4 regions of the Variovorax sp. Soil_C_26 genome follow, and region 3 is predicted to be linked to each of the others. Evidence: predicted binding sites of a transcription regulator. Region 3 holds the regulator's gene; each other region holds the start of a gene.
What was found. The regulator LexA, encoded in region 3, represses DNA repair genes until DNA is damaged. The targets are predictions, from matches to a motif close to ACTGTATNNNNATACAGT.

Region 1: a site for LexA is predicted at 1,743-1,760, ahead of imuA (translesion DNA synthesis-associated protein ImuA). Genes of this name have one in related genera too.
Region 2: a site for LexA is predicted at 2,086-2,103, ahead of AC3A6G_RS20425 (ATP-dependent helicase). Genes of this name have one in related genera too.
Region 4: a site for LexA is predicted at 1,261-1,278, ahead of recA (recombinase RecA). Genes of this name have one in related genera too.

What each region holds. Positions count from the first base shown of each region.
Region 1 is NZ_JBDGJC010000001.1:121,132-124,279, forward strand. Features, by position in the region: gene AC3A6G_RS00515 (Y-family DNA polymerase) at 1-937, opposite strand, end outside; gene imuA (translesion DNA synthesis-associated protein ImuA) at 906-1,727, opposite strand; gene AC3A6G_RS00525 (CmcJ/NvfI family oxidoreductase) at 1,901-2,737, shown strand; partial or broken gene AC3A6G_RS00530 (DsbA family protein) at 2,734-3,148, shown strand, end outside.
Region 2 is NZ_JBDGJC010000007.1:172,121-175,268, forward strand. Features, by position in the region: gene AC3A6G_RS20425 (ATP-dependent helicase) at 1-2,073, opposite strand, end outside; gene corA (magnesium/cobalt transporter CorA) at 2,303-3,148, shown strand, end outside.
Region 3 is NZ_JBDGJC010000003.1:63,071-66,218, forward strand. Features, by position in the region: gene AC3A6G_RS09715 (D-2-hydroxyacid dehydrogenase family protein) at 1-800, opposite strand, end outside; gene AC3A6G_RS09720 (hypothetical protein) at 893-1,264, opposite strand; gene lexA (transcriptional repressor LexA) at 1,409-2,092, opposite strand; gene AC3A6G_RS09730 (asparaginase) at 2,164-3,148, shown strand, end outside.
Region 4 is NZ_JBDGJC010000006.1:186,974-190,121, forward strand. Features, by position in the region: gene AC3A6G_RS18670 (response regulator) at 1-645, opposite strand, end outside; gene AC3A6G_RS18675 (MarR family winged helix-turn-helix transcriptional regulator) at 712-1,197, opposite strand; gene recA (recombinase RecA) at 1,342-2,451, shown strand; gene recX (recombination regulator RecX) at 2,498-2,962, shown strand; gene AC3A6G_RS18690 (SRPBCC family protein) at 2,940-3,148, shown strand, end outside.

The DNA of each region.
Region 1 (3,148 bases), on a different contig from region 3:
TGAGCCGCTCGACCATCTCGTGCAGCTTGTCGCCCTTGCGGTTGTCCTCGGGCAGGAAGCTGGTGCTGGCGCCGGCCCACGGATCGGTCTCGAGCGTGCGCAGCCGAATCCAGCTGGCCGGCGCGGCGAGCGTGGCCAGCGCGAGCTTTTCGGACAGCAGGCGGCGCAGGTGCGCCATGTCCTGCGTGGGCTCGGCCGTGCGCACGGTGACCTGCTGGTACGGCGGCAGGTCGGCGCCGTTGAAGCGCCGCAGGTCGAGCGTCCATTGCAGCTCGAGCGCGCGCGCGCCGCGCTGGCGTGCGCGCAGCCAGATCTGCAGCGCCGACAGCAGCCGGTTGGCCGACCACATGAGCTCGGGTGCCGTTTCGGCCAGCGCGGGGAGTTCGAGCTTCTGCTCGAACACGTCGGGCAGCGTGAGCCACTGGTGGCTTTCTGGGCAGAAGCCCCAGGCAGCGTCGAGCGCATCGCGCAGCTCGGTGCCGAAGCGGCGCACGAAACCGCCGCGCGGCAGCGCCGCCACGTCGCCCCAGGTGCGGCAGCCCAGCCGCGCGAGCAGGTCGAGGTGGCCGCGCGCGGCGCTCAGGGTGTCGAGCGGCAGGCCCGCAGGCAAATCCCGAGGCCGGCGCTCGTTGCGCTCGAACAGGCGCAGCCGCGCGAGCGCGACCAGGCTGGTGGCGCCCTGCGCGCCGCGCATCACGGCGCCGGGCGCGGGGTTCTCGTGGGCCAGCTGGCGCATCAGCGACGTGCGCCCGCCCCACAGGCGTTCGCAGGCCGAGACTTCGAGCATCAGCGCCTCGTCCTGCCAGGCGACATGCGGCGTGTAGCGCAGCGCCCACCAGCCCAGCGCCTCGGGCGTGGGGAGCGTGGCGGCATCCGGCGCGTCGGGCGTGTCCGGCGCGTGAGGCTCAAGCGACCACCGCAATGCGATCCAGTGCATCGGGTCCCCCTTTCCACGCGTCGATGCGCACCACCGTGGCCGACGACGACGGCGCTGCGGCGGCCGGGTCGGCGGGCAGCATGCGGCCCTGCTGCTGCAGGCGCAGCTTGCGGCGCACCCGCGCGGCCGCGAGCAACGCACTCATGCGCTCGTTGCGTGCGGGCAGCACGACGGGCGCAGCCAGCGGCGGGCCGCGCCGCTTGAGGATGTGCAGCGCCATCTGCGAGGTGTCGGCCGGGTCGGTGTCGAGCTGGATGCGCAGCCGCGCGGGCGATGCCCCCTGCGCGGCCGAAGCGGGCCGGCATACGAACAGCAGCACCTCGTGCTGGGCGGCCGCGAGCTGCAGCCGCCGCAGTTCGCCGACGCGGGCCTGCGGCAGCCAGGCCAGCACCGCGGCCACCTCGGCGCAGCGCAGCGCCTGCTCGCAGGCCCAGAGCCGCGCGGGCGGCGCATGGCTCTTGATGCACATGAGCGCCTCGAGTGGCAGGCCCCCGGCCGCGAGCGAGGCGCCGCAGGGCTCGAAGGGCGCGCCGATCAGCACCACGGGACCGCCCCGCGCCTGCACCGCCTGGGCCAGCGCAGGCAGCAGCAGCTGCCAGACATGGGCCTCGGGCGTCGCCTGCAGCAACTCCGTCATCGCGCCCACGGGCCAGCCGCCGCCCGGCAGCTCGGCGTCGAGCGCGGCATGGCCGGTGGCGGCGACCTGGGCGTCGGCCAGGCCGAGCTCGTCGGCATGCCAGACGCCCCGGCCTGCGGCGGCGGAGAAGGAGTCGAGTGAAGGAAGACCCATGGTGATTGCGATTTAACTGTATTTTCATACAGTATTTGCCGCATTGGCAAGCGGCGGAAACCTTCTTTTCGGACGCCTTTCTCACATTCCTATGACTCATGTCACACGGACCAGAAAGCGTTTGAACGCCGACCGAGGCTCCGCTCCAATGCCTCTTTCGAAGGAGCCCCGCAATGACACCCAGCACCCCCATCACCGCCGGCCTCAATTACCTGCAGCCCGATGCGCTGCGACCTTTCAGCTACACCTTCCCGCCGCCGCCCGGCACGCCTTGGGAAAGTGGCCGCTATGCACTACACGCTGTGCCGATCGCGGATGCGCGCACGGCCACCGAGCCGCCGCGCATCGAACGCGAAGGCTTCGAACTGCGTGATGCGCCGACCGCCGTTTCGAACTTCCTGGACGACAACGAGGTCGCGGCCGTGTACCACCGCGAGGTGGCCGAACTGGCGCTCGCGGTCACTGGCGGCAGCCGCGCCCATGTGTTCGACCACCTGGTGCGCCGCCGCGAGGCCGACCGCACCGCGTTGAGCTTCGGACGGCGCGGTGCCGACGGCCGGGCCGCGGCCAACGGCCGCATCCACAACGACTACACCGAAGAGTCGGGCCGGCGCCGGCTCGCGCTGGTGCTCGGCGATACCGCCGAGGCGGCTTCGGTGCGGCGCTACTGCATCGTGAACGTGTGGCGCTCGATCCGCGGGCCCGTGCTCGACACGCCGCTGGCCGTTTGCGACGCGCGTTCGGTAATGGCCGCAGACCTGGTGAGCGCCGAGGTGCGCTACCCGCGCCGCACCGGCGAGATCTACCTGGCCACGCATTCGCCGGCGCATCGCTGGTCGTATTTCTCGGCGATGGACCGGCACGAGGCACTGGTCTTCAAGCAGTACGACGCGCAACTCGGCGGCGTCTCGCGCTTCACGCCGCATGCGGCCTTCGACCACCCCGACGCGCCGGCCGACGCGCCGCTGCGCGAGAGCATCGAGGCGCGCTGCCTGGTGGTGTTCGAATGACGTCGCCGCAAGCCCGCCCGGCGCTCGACTTCTGGTTCGACTTCGGCAGCAATTACAGCTATCTCAGCACCATGCGCATCGAGGAAGAGGCGGCCCGGCGCGGCATCGACATTCGCTGGCAGCCCTTTCTGCTGGGACCGATCTTCCGTTCCTTCGGCTGGGCCACGTCGCCCTTCGTGCTGCAGAAGGAAAAGGGCGACTACATGTGGAAGGACATGGCCCGCCAGTGCCGCAAGTACGACCTGCCATGGACGCAGCCCACGCGGTTTCCGAGAGCCGCCGTGCTGCCGCTGCGCATTGCGCTGGTGGGCGCATCGCAGCCGTGGATCGGCGCGTTCTGCCGCCGCACGATGGCGATGAACTTTGCGGACGACCGCGACATCGATTCGCCGCATGCGATGCGCGACGTGC
Region 2 (3,148 bases), on a different contig from region 3:
CGCGGGCGGCGGCACCGCGGGCGGGCGCACCGGCGGCGGGGGCCAGGTCTGCTGCTCGAAGCCTTCGAGATCGCGGTCGGAGATGAAGCGCGTTCGGTTGGCGTAGAGGTGCCGATCGCCGCGCACCGCCTGCTGCGTGACGTAGAAGCGCTGCGGCACCAGCAGGTGCAGGTGGTCGCGGGCCCGGGTCATGGCCACGTAGAGCAGCCGCCGTTCCTCTTCGAGTTCGTGCGCGCCCTGCGCCACATCGGCAGGCAGGCAGCCGTCGACGACGTTGAGCACATGCACCGAGTTCCATTCCTGCCCCTTGGCCGAATGGATGGTCGACAGGATCAGGTAGTCCTCGTCGAGCAGGGGCGGACCGGGCCGGTCGCTCGTGGCCTCGGGCGGATCGAGCGTGAGCTCGGTCAGGAAGCGTTCGCGCGAGCCGTAACCCGACGCCAGCCGCGCCAGCTGCTCGATGTCGGCGCGCCGCACGCCGGACGGGTCGTCATAGAGCCGCTCGAGATGCGGCAGGTACCAGCGCGCCGCCAGGTCCACGTCGGCAGGCCAGGACAGCCACGGATCGCGCAGGGCCGCGTAAGCCTCGGCGAACACGGCCCATTCGGCGCGCGCGGCGGCCGGCGGCACGAAGCCGCGCACCACCGCCGCCGGATCGGCCGCGCCCTCCATCGCGTCGAGCAGCCGGGCGCCCGTGGCGGGCCCGATGCCCGGGATAAGCTGCGTGACGCGAAAGCCCGCCATGCGCCCGCGCGGGTTCTCGGCGAAGCGCAGCACCGCGAGCAGGTCTTTCACATGGCCGGCCTCGAGGAACTTGAGGCCGCCGTACTTCACGAACGGAATGTTGCGGCGCGCAAGCTCGAGTTCGAGTGCCGCGCTGTGCGTGGAGGTGCGAAACAGCACCGCCTGCGACTTGAGCGCGAGCCCGCCCTCGCGGTGTTCGAGCACCTTGTCGGCCACCCACACCGCCTGCTGCGCCTCGTCGGGCACGAGCACCAGCTGCGGCCGCCCGGCCGAGGGCTTGTCGGTCCAGAGCGTCTTGGCATGCCGCTCGGCGGCCTGCGCGATGACACGGTTCGACACGTCGAGGATCGGCTGCGTCGAGCGGTAGTTGCGCTCCAGCGTGACCACGCGCGCGGCCTGCGAGAACTGCGACGGGAAGTCGAGGATGTTGCGCACCGTGGCGCCGCGGAACGAGTAGATCGACTGCGCATCGTCGCCCACCACGGTCACGCCGCGCCCGTCGGGCTTGAGCGCCTGCAGGATCGAGGCCTGCAGCAAGTTGGTGTCCTGGTACTCGTCGACCAGCACATGGTCGAAGCGTGCGCCGATCAGCGCTGCGAGCGAGGGCTCGGCCACCATCTCGGCCCAGTAGAGCAGCAGGTCGTCGTAGTCGAGCACGTTCTGCTGCTGCTTGGCCTCGACGTAGGCACCGAACAGGCGCTTGAGCTCTGCCGCCCACTCGGCGCACCAGGGAAAGGCCTCGGCCAGCACGCGCTCGATCGGCGCACGCGTGTTGACGCAGCGCGAGTAGATCGACAGGCAGGTGCCCTTGCGCGGAAATCGGTTGGCGGTGGACGACAGGCCGAGCGCGTGGCGCACCAGGCCCATGAGGTCCTCGGCATCGCCGCGGTCGTGGATCGTGAAATGGTCGTCCAGGCCGACGTGGGCCGCATATTCGCGCAGCAGCCGCGCGCCGATGCCGTGGAAGGTGCCGGCCCAGGGCAGCGCGGGTGGCTTTTCGGAACGCAGGCCGAGCACGCGCGCCAGCACCTGCCCGGCGCGCCGTTCCATTTCCTGCGCCGCACGGCGCGAGAAGGTCAGCAGCAGCAGGCGCTGCGGATCGACCCCATCGGCGATCAACCGCGCCACCCGGTGCGCGAGCGTGCTGGTCTTGCCGGACCCGGCGCCGGCGATCACCAGCAGCGGCCGGTCGTCGCGCCCCGCGACGGCGCCGACGCCGTGCTCCACCGCGGCGCGCTGCGCGTCGTTGAGGGCCGACAGCGCGGCAGCGAGGCGCTCGGCCTGGGTGGCGGCGGTGGCGGGGAGGACGGGAGGCGCAGTGGTCTGCATGGGTGCAACTCTACTGTATGTCCATCCAGATCGCCCGCGTCGTGACACAGGGCCGATGACATAATCGCGGCCTTGCTGCCACCCGAGACCGCACCATGGAAACCGCTCCGTCTCTGCAGCTTTCAACTCCCACCTGCTGACGCCTTCTGCGAAGCGCCGGCGCGGGGCCGGGATTTGAAAGCGCCCCTTCCCTGCCCCTCCGCCACAGCCATTTCAAGGGAGTGAGCCCATGCTCAATATCTTCACGCTCGCCAACGGCCGCCTTGTCCAGGAAGAGATCGAGGCCCTCGAGGAGCTGTCCAAGTTCCAGCCCATCTGGGTCGACCTCGAGTCGCCCACGCTCGAGGAAAAGCGCTGGATCAAGCAGTACTACGGCCTCTCGATTCCCGAAGACGCGATGGACGAGGACATCGAGGAGTCCGCGCGCTTCTACGAGGAAGACAACGGCGAGCTGCACATCCGCTCCGACTTCCTGATCGACGACGACGAGGATCCGCGCTCGGTGCGCGTGGCCTTCATCCTGAACCAGCACAACACCGAACTCCGCAGCTGCGGCGTGCTGTTCTCGATCCACGACGAGGACGTGCCGGTGTTCCGCCTGCTGCGCATGCGTGCGCGCCGTGCGCCGGGCCTGATCGAGGACGCGAAGGAAGTACTGCTCAAGCTCTTCGACGCCGACGCCGAATACTCGGCCGACACGCTCGAGAACATCTACGACGAGCTCGAGATCGCGGGCAAGAAGGTGCTCGAAGGCAACGTCAGCGACGAGCTGGCCGGCGAGGTGCTCGGCGCCATCGCGCGCCAGGAAGACCTGAACGGCCGCATCCGCCGCAACGTGATGGACACGCGCCGCGCAGTGAGCTTTTTGATGCGCAGCCGCATGCTCAACGCCGAGCAGTTCGAGGAAGCGCGGCAGATCATGCGGGACATCGAATCGCTCGACAACCACACGGCCTTCCTGTTCGACAAGATCAACTTCCTGATGGATGCGACCGTCGGTTTCATCAACATCAACCAGAACAAGACCATCAAGATCTTCTCGGTCGCGAGCGTCGCATTGCTGCCGCCGACGCTG
Region 3 (3,148 bases):
GCGAGGCCCGGCCGGCCGCGGTTCAAGGCGGCGAGCAGCGCATCGGCCTCGACCAGTTCGGCCCGCGAGGTGTTGACGAAGAGCGCTGTCGGCTTCATGCGCGAGAGGTCCTCGAGCGTGACGAGGCCCACGGTCTCTTCGTTGAGCCGCAGGTGCACCGACAGCACGTCGGCCGCGGCAAAGAACTCCTGGCGGTTCTGCGCCACCTGGAAGCCGTCGGAACGCGCCTTGGCGCAGCTCGCCTCGCGGCCCCAGATCACGACCTGCATGCCGAACGCCTGGCCGTAGCGCGCCACCAGTTGGCCGATGCGACCATAGCCCCAGATGCAGAGCGTCTTGCCCTTGAGCACCGAGCCGAGCCCGAAGTTGGGCGGCATCGACGCCGACTTGAGACCCGACTGCTGCCACGCGCCGTGCTTGAGGTTGCTGATGTACTGCGGCAGCCGGCGCATGGCCGCCATGATCAGCGCCCAGGTGAGTTCGGCGGGCGCCTGCGGCGAGCCGCTGCCCTCGGCCACAGCCACGCCGCGCTCGGTGCAGGCCGCGACGTCGATGTGGCCGCCGACGCGGCCGGTCTGGGAAATGAGTTTGAGCCGGGGCAGCTTCTCGATCAGCTGCCGCGAGATGTGGGTGCGCTCCCGGATCAGCACGATCACGTCGGCGTCTTTCAGGCGCACCGAGAGCTGGCCGATGCCTTTCACGGTGTTGGTGTAGACCTTGGCGGCGTAGGCGTCGAGCTTGGCGGCGCAGCGCAGCTTGCGCACGGCGTCCTGGTAATCGTCGAGGATCACAATATTCATGGCGTGCAATTGTGCCTCGCAGCACTGGCACGGCGCGCGCCTGAACGTTTGGATACCCGGCCCCGGGGAAAGTCACCGGGGCGTGCACGGGCTCAGTGCAGGTGCGCGGACCGCGGTGCGGCACTCACGGCTTCCATGGCCTCGAGCGCGGCGAGCCGGTCGAGCTCGGCGCAGACATCGGCCATACGCCCCGAAATCACCATCCGGTTGGTGCTGCGTTTTTCGCCCTGGTGATCGACCACGCGGATCACGCGCAGCGGCCGTGCAGGCGCGGCAGCGGCCTTGGGTGCCGCCTGGGCATGGGGCCGGGCCGCGCAGGCAGGGCGAACGACGAGGCCGCCATGCAAGCCTGCGGACGCAGCACGGCCATCGCGGTGGCGGGCACTGCGCGCGGGCAGCAACCGGCTGGCCAGCGACTGCAGCGGCATCCAAAGGTCAACGATAGCGAGAAGGGCGATTCCCATGTGAACTCCAAGAAGGTTTGAGGTTGAACACAGGCAGGATTGCTTTCGCCGGACGCAACAGGGTGATGGCGCCAGTTGCGCCATACGCCCGCCACCTGTTGCGGCTGGATGGATGGTTTCGGTTGTCAGCAGCCGGTTTGGCGGCTACATCAGCATGGTGTTGCGGATCAGGCCCACGGCAAGGCCCTCGATCTCGAACGGCTCGCCGGGCTGGACCACGATGGTCGGATAGTCGGGGTTTTCAGCGTGCAGCTCGATCACCTGCTTGTTGCGCTTGAGGCGCTTGACAGTGACTTCGTCGCCGAGGCGGGCCACCACGATCTGGCCGTTGCGGGCTTCCTTGGTGGCTTGCACCGCGAGCAGGTCGCCGTCCATGATGCCGGCGTCGCGCATCGACATGCCGCGCACCTTGAGCAGGTAGTCGGGCTGCTGCTGGAACAGGGTGTTTTCGACGTAGTAGGTCTGGTCGACGTGCTCCTGCGCGAGGATCGGCGAGCCCGCGGCCACGCGGCCGATGAGCGGCAGCGCGAGCTGCGCCATGCCGGGCAGCGAGAGCGAGAACTGCCCGCCTTCGCGGTGCCGGGTCTCGTTGAGCGAGCGCAGCGCGTCGCCCTTGAGCCGGATGCCGCGCGAGGTGCCGCTGACGAGTTCGATCACGCCCTTGCGGGCCAGCGCCTGCAGATGCTCCTCGGCCGCGTTCGCGGATTTGAAGCCGAGTTCGTTGGCGATCTCGGCGCGCGTGGGTGGCGCGCCAGTGCGTGCGATGGCGCTCTGGATCAAGTCCAGGATCTGTTGCTGGCGGGCGGTAAGCTTCACGGCAAACTGCATAGTGGTTCCTTGCGGCACTGGCTAGATATCCAGTAACTGTATTTTTAACCAGTTTTTAAAAGTTGGCAAGCATGGTGAATTCATCAGGTCCTGGTGTGCGGCGTATCGTGGTGTTGGGCACGGGCGGCACCATCGCAGGCCGCGCCGCCGATGACGGCGACAACATCGGTTACACCGCGGGCGAGGTCGTGGTGGCCGATCTGCTTGGCGGCATCGGTGCCCCCGCGGGCTTTGCGCTCGTGGCCGAGCAGGTTGCCCAGCTCGACAGCAAGGACATGGGCTTTGACGTCTGGCTGCAACTCGCCGAGCGCTGCGCTGTGTGGCTCGCCGAGCCTGACGTGGCGGGCGTGGTGGTCACCCATGGCACCGACACCATCGAGGAGACGGCCTTCTTCCTCCACTCGGTGCTCGCGCCGGCCAAGCCGATCGTGTTGACCTGCGCCATGCGCCCGGCAAGCTCCCTCTCGCCCGATGGCCCGCAGAACCTGCGCGATGCCGTCGCGGTCGCCGGCGCGACGGGCGCGAAAGGGACGACTGTGGTCTGTGCCGGCACGGTGCATGGTGCGCTCGACGTCCAGAAGGTGCACACGTACCGTCCTGATGCGTTTGCATCGGGCGACGCCGGCCCGGTCGCCTACGTGGAAGAGGGTGTGGTTCGGCGCCTGCGGGACTGGCCCGGCGCCGTGCCGGGCGGCGCTGGCGTAGGGCTGCGCGCGGTCGCGGGAGCGGTCGCGGCGGCAGGGTGGCCGCGGGTCGAGATCGTCATGAGCCATGCCGGCGCCAGCGGCGCGCTGATCGACCTGCTGTGCCAGGAGCGCGCCGGCGGCGTCGCCGAGCCGGTCCGCGGACTGGTCGTGGCGGCCACCGGCAATGGCACACTGCACCAGACGCTCGAGGCTGCTGCCGTGCGCGCGGAACAGGCTGGTATCCCGGTGTTGCGCGCCACGCGTTGCGCGAGCGGCCGCATTCTGCCGCGGCCCGACGACCGGCTGCGCGATGCGGGCGCGCTGACGCCGGTCAAGGCGCGCGTTGCGTTGATGCTCGAACTGCTGGGAA
Region 4 (3,148 bases), on a different contig from region 3:
CAGTCCGCGCACGGTCGCGATGCGCACCGGCCCCTTCTCGATCTTCTTGCGCAGCCGGTGGATGTAGACCTCGATCGCGTTGAGGCTCACTTCCTCGCCCCATTCGCAGAGGCGCTCCACCAACTGGTCCTTGCTGACCAGGCGCCCGGCGCGCTGCAACAGCACCTCGAGCAGGCCGAGTTCGCGCGCCGAGAGTTCGACCATCTTGCCTTCGATGGTGGCGACGCGGCCGGCCTGGTCGTAGACCAGCGGGCCGTGGCGGATGGTGTTGCTGGTGGCGCCCATGCCGCGCCGCGTGAGCGCCCGCACGCGCGCCTCGAGCTCCTGCAGACTGAACGGCTTGGCCATGTAGTCGTCGGCGCCGTGGTCCAGGCCCTTGACGCGCTCCTCCACGCTGTCGGCCGCGGTGAGCACCAGCACCGGCAATTGCGAACCGCGTGCGCGCAGGCGCTTGAGGATCTCGATGCCGTGCAGGCTCGGCAGGCCGAGGTCGAGGATCAGCAGGTCGAACTCGTTGTGCGTCATGAGCGCGGTATCGGCCTGCGAGCCGTTCGCCACGTGGTCGACCGCCGCGCCGGAGGTGCGCAGGCTGCGCAGCAGGGCGTCGGCCAGCACCTGGTCATCCTCCGCAATCAGAATCCGCATGCGCCACCTCCGGCCGGTTCGGGCGCCGCGCTGGCGCCCTTCACATTTGTATGTCTCCGGCCGAGTCTAGCCCGCTGTGTAGGCTTCGAGACCGATGGTTACCACGGTGGCGACGTCATGGCCGACGCTGTCGCGGAACTCGCGTTCGGCCTGCGTCACGGCACTGCGGAAGGCGTCGAGCCAGGCCAGCCCGTCGGCGGTGAAGCGCACGCGACGCGCCCGCGCGTCGAGCGGATCGGGCCCGCGCGTGACCAGTCCCCAGGCCTCGCACTGGTCCACCAGGGCGCCCATGGCCTGCTTGGTCATGCCCGCGCGGTCGGCCAGGTCGGTGAGGCGTGAACCCTCGCGCGCCAGGTGCCGGGTGATGTGGATGTGTGCGGCACTCACCTGCGCGCGCGCCGCGAGGTTCGAGAGCGCCAGCGGCACCTCGACGTCGTGCGCCATGAGTTCGAGCACGCGCGCGTCGAATCGCCGCATGGCGTGGCCCAGCAGGCGGCCCAAATGGGTCTGTCGCCATGCGTCGGGGTCGGGGGGGAATGCAATGTCGGCCACGGGCAAATGGTAAAGCAAACTGACCAAAAAATGGGTTTACTCGAATTCACCAAGCCCTACACTACTGTTCAAGCATCCAGCCTGTGGTTAAAAGCAGAGCGCTGGCAGTCGCACACAAGTCATTGATTTTTCAGGAGTTTCCACATGGACACAGTCGTCAAGGGCGCAAGCATCTCGGTCGCCAACAGTGAAAAGGCCAAGGCCCTGCAGGCCGCGCTGGCGCAGATCGAAAAGCAGTTCGGCAAGGGCACGATCATGCGGCTCGGCGAAGGCGAAGCGCTCGAAGACATCCAGGTGGTCTCCACCGGCTCGCTGGGCCTGGACATCGCCCTGGGCGTCGGCGGCCTGCCGCGCGGCCGCGTGATCGAGATCTACGGCCCGGAATCGTCGGGCAAGACCACGCTCACGCTGCAGGTCATCGCCTCCATGCAGAAGCAGGCCGGCACCTGCGCCTTCGTCGATGCCGAGCACGCGCTCGACGTGCAATACGCCCAGAAGCTCGGCGTGAACCTGTCCGACCTGCTGATCAGCCAGCCCGACACCGGTGAGCAGGCGCTCGAGATCGTCGATTCGCTGGTGCGTTCGGGCGCGGTCGACCTGATCGTGATCGACTCGGTCGCCGCGCTCACGCCCAAGGCCGAAATCGAAGGCGAAATGGGTGATTCCCTGCCCGGCCTGCAGGCTCGCCTGATGAGCCAGGCGCTGCGCAAGCTCACCGCCACGATCAAGAAGACCAACTGCATGGTCATCTTCATCAACCAGATCCGCATGAAGATCGGCGTGATGTTCGGCTCGCCCGAAACCACCACCGGCGGCAATGCGCTGAAGTTCTACGCCTCGGTGCGCCTCGACATCCGCCGCATCGGCACCATCAAGAAGGGCGACGAGGCCATCGGCAACGAAACCAAGGTCAAGGTGGTGAAGAACAAGGTGTCGCCGCCCTTCAAGACGGCCGAGTTCGACATCCTGTTCGGCGAGGGCATCAGCCGCGAGGGCGAGATCATCGACATGGGCGTCACAGCCAAGATTCTCGACAAGTCGGGCGCCTGGTACGCCTACAACGGCGAGAAGATCGGCCAGGGCCGAGACAACGCGCGCGAGTTCCTGCGCGAGAACCCCGAGCTGTCGCGCGAGATCGAGAACAAGGTGCGAGAGTCGCTGGGCATTCCGCTGCTGGCGGCCGATGCCGACGCGCTGCCGCCCGAAAAGGCCGAGAAGCCTGCGAAGGCGGCCAAGGCCGACAAGGGCGAGTAAGGCGAGGGTGCACGGCCGTTGCAGGCCGTGCACGCGAAAGAGACGCATGGCTTTTGGTGCTCCTTCCCTCAAAGGCCGGGCGCTGCGGCTCCTGAGCCAGCGCGAGCATTCGCGCGCGGAACTCGAACGCAAGCTGGCAAAGCACGAGGAAGAGCCCGGCACGCTGGCCCGCGCGCTCGATGAACTCGCCGCCAAGGACTTCATCAGCGAGCCGCGGGTGGTGGCTTCGGTGCTGCACCAGCGTGCCGCGCGCTCGGGCGCATTGAAGGTGCGGCAGGAGCTGCAAGCCAAGGGCATCGCGCCCGAAGCCATCGCCCAGGCGGTGGCAAGCTTGCAGGACACCGAAGTCGAACGCGCCACCGCGCTGTGGCGCCGCCGTTTCGATGCGCCGCCTGCCGATGCGAAGGAGCGGGCGAAGCAAACGCGGTTCCTGCTCGCGCGCGGTTTCTCGGGTGCGGTGGTGGCCAAGGTCCTCAGGAGCGATTTCGATGAACCCACAGACGACGAATGACGAAACCCACGGCGCGCCATCGCGCGTCGTCACGCAGCGCGTGACCTGCGACTGGCGCCGCGCCTATGCACTCGCCGCCGATCCGGCGCGGCTGCCCGACTGGGCCAGCGGCCTGGCCCAAAGCGCGCTGGTGCCGCAGGGCGATCACTGGACGGTGAGCACGCCAGAAAGCGGCGAGGTCCGCAT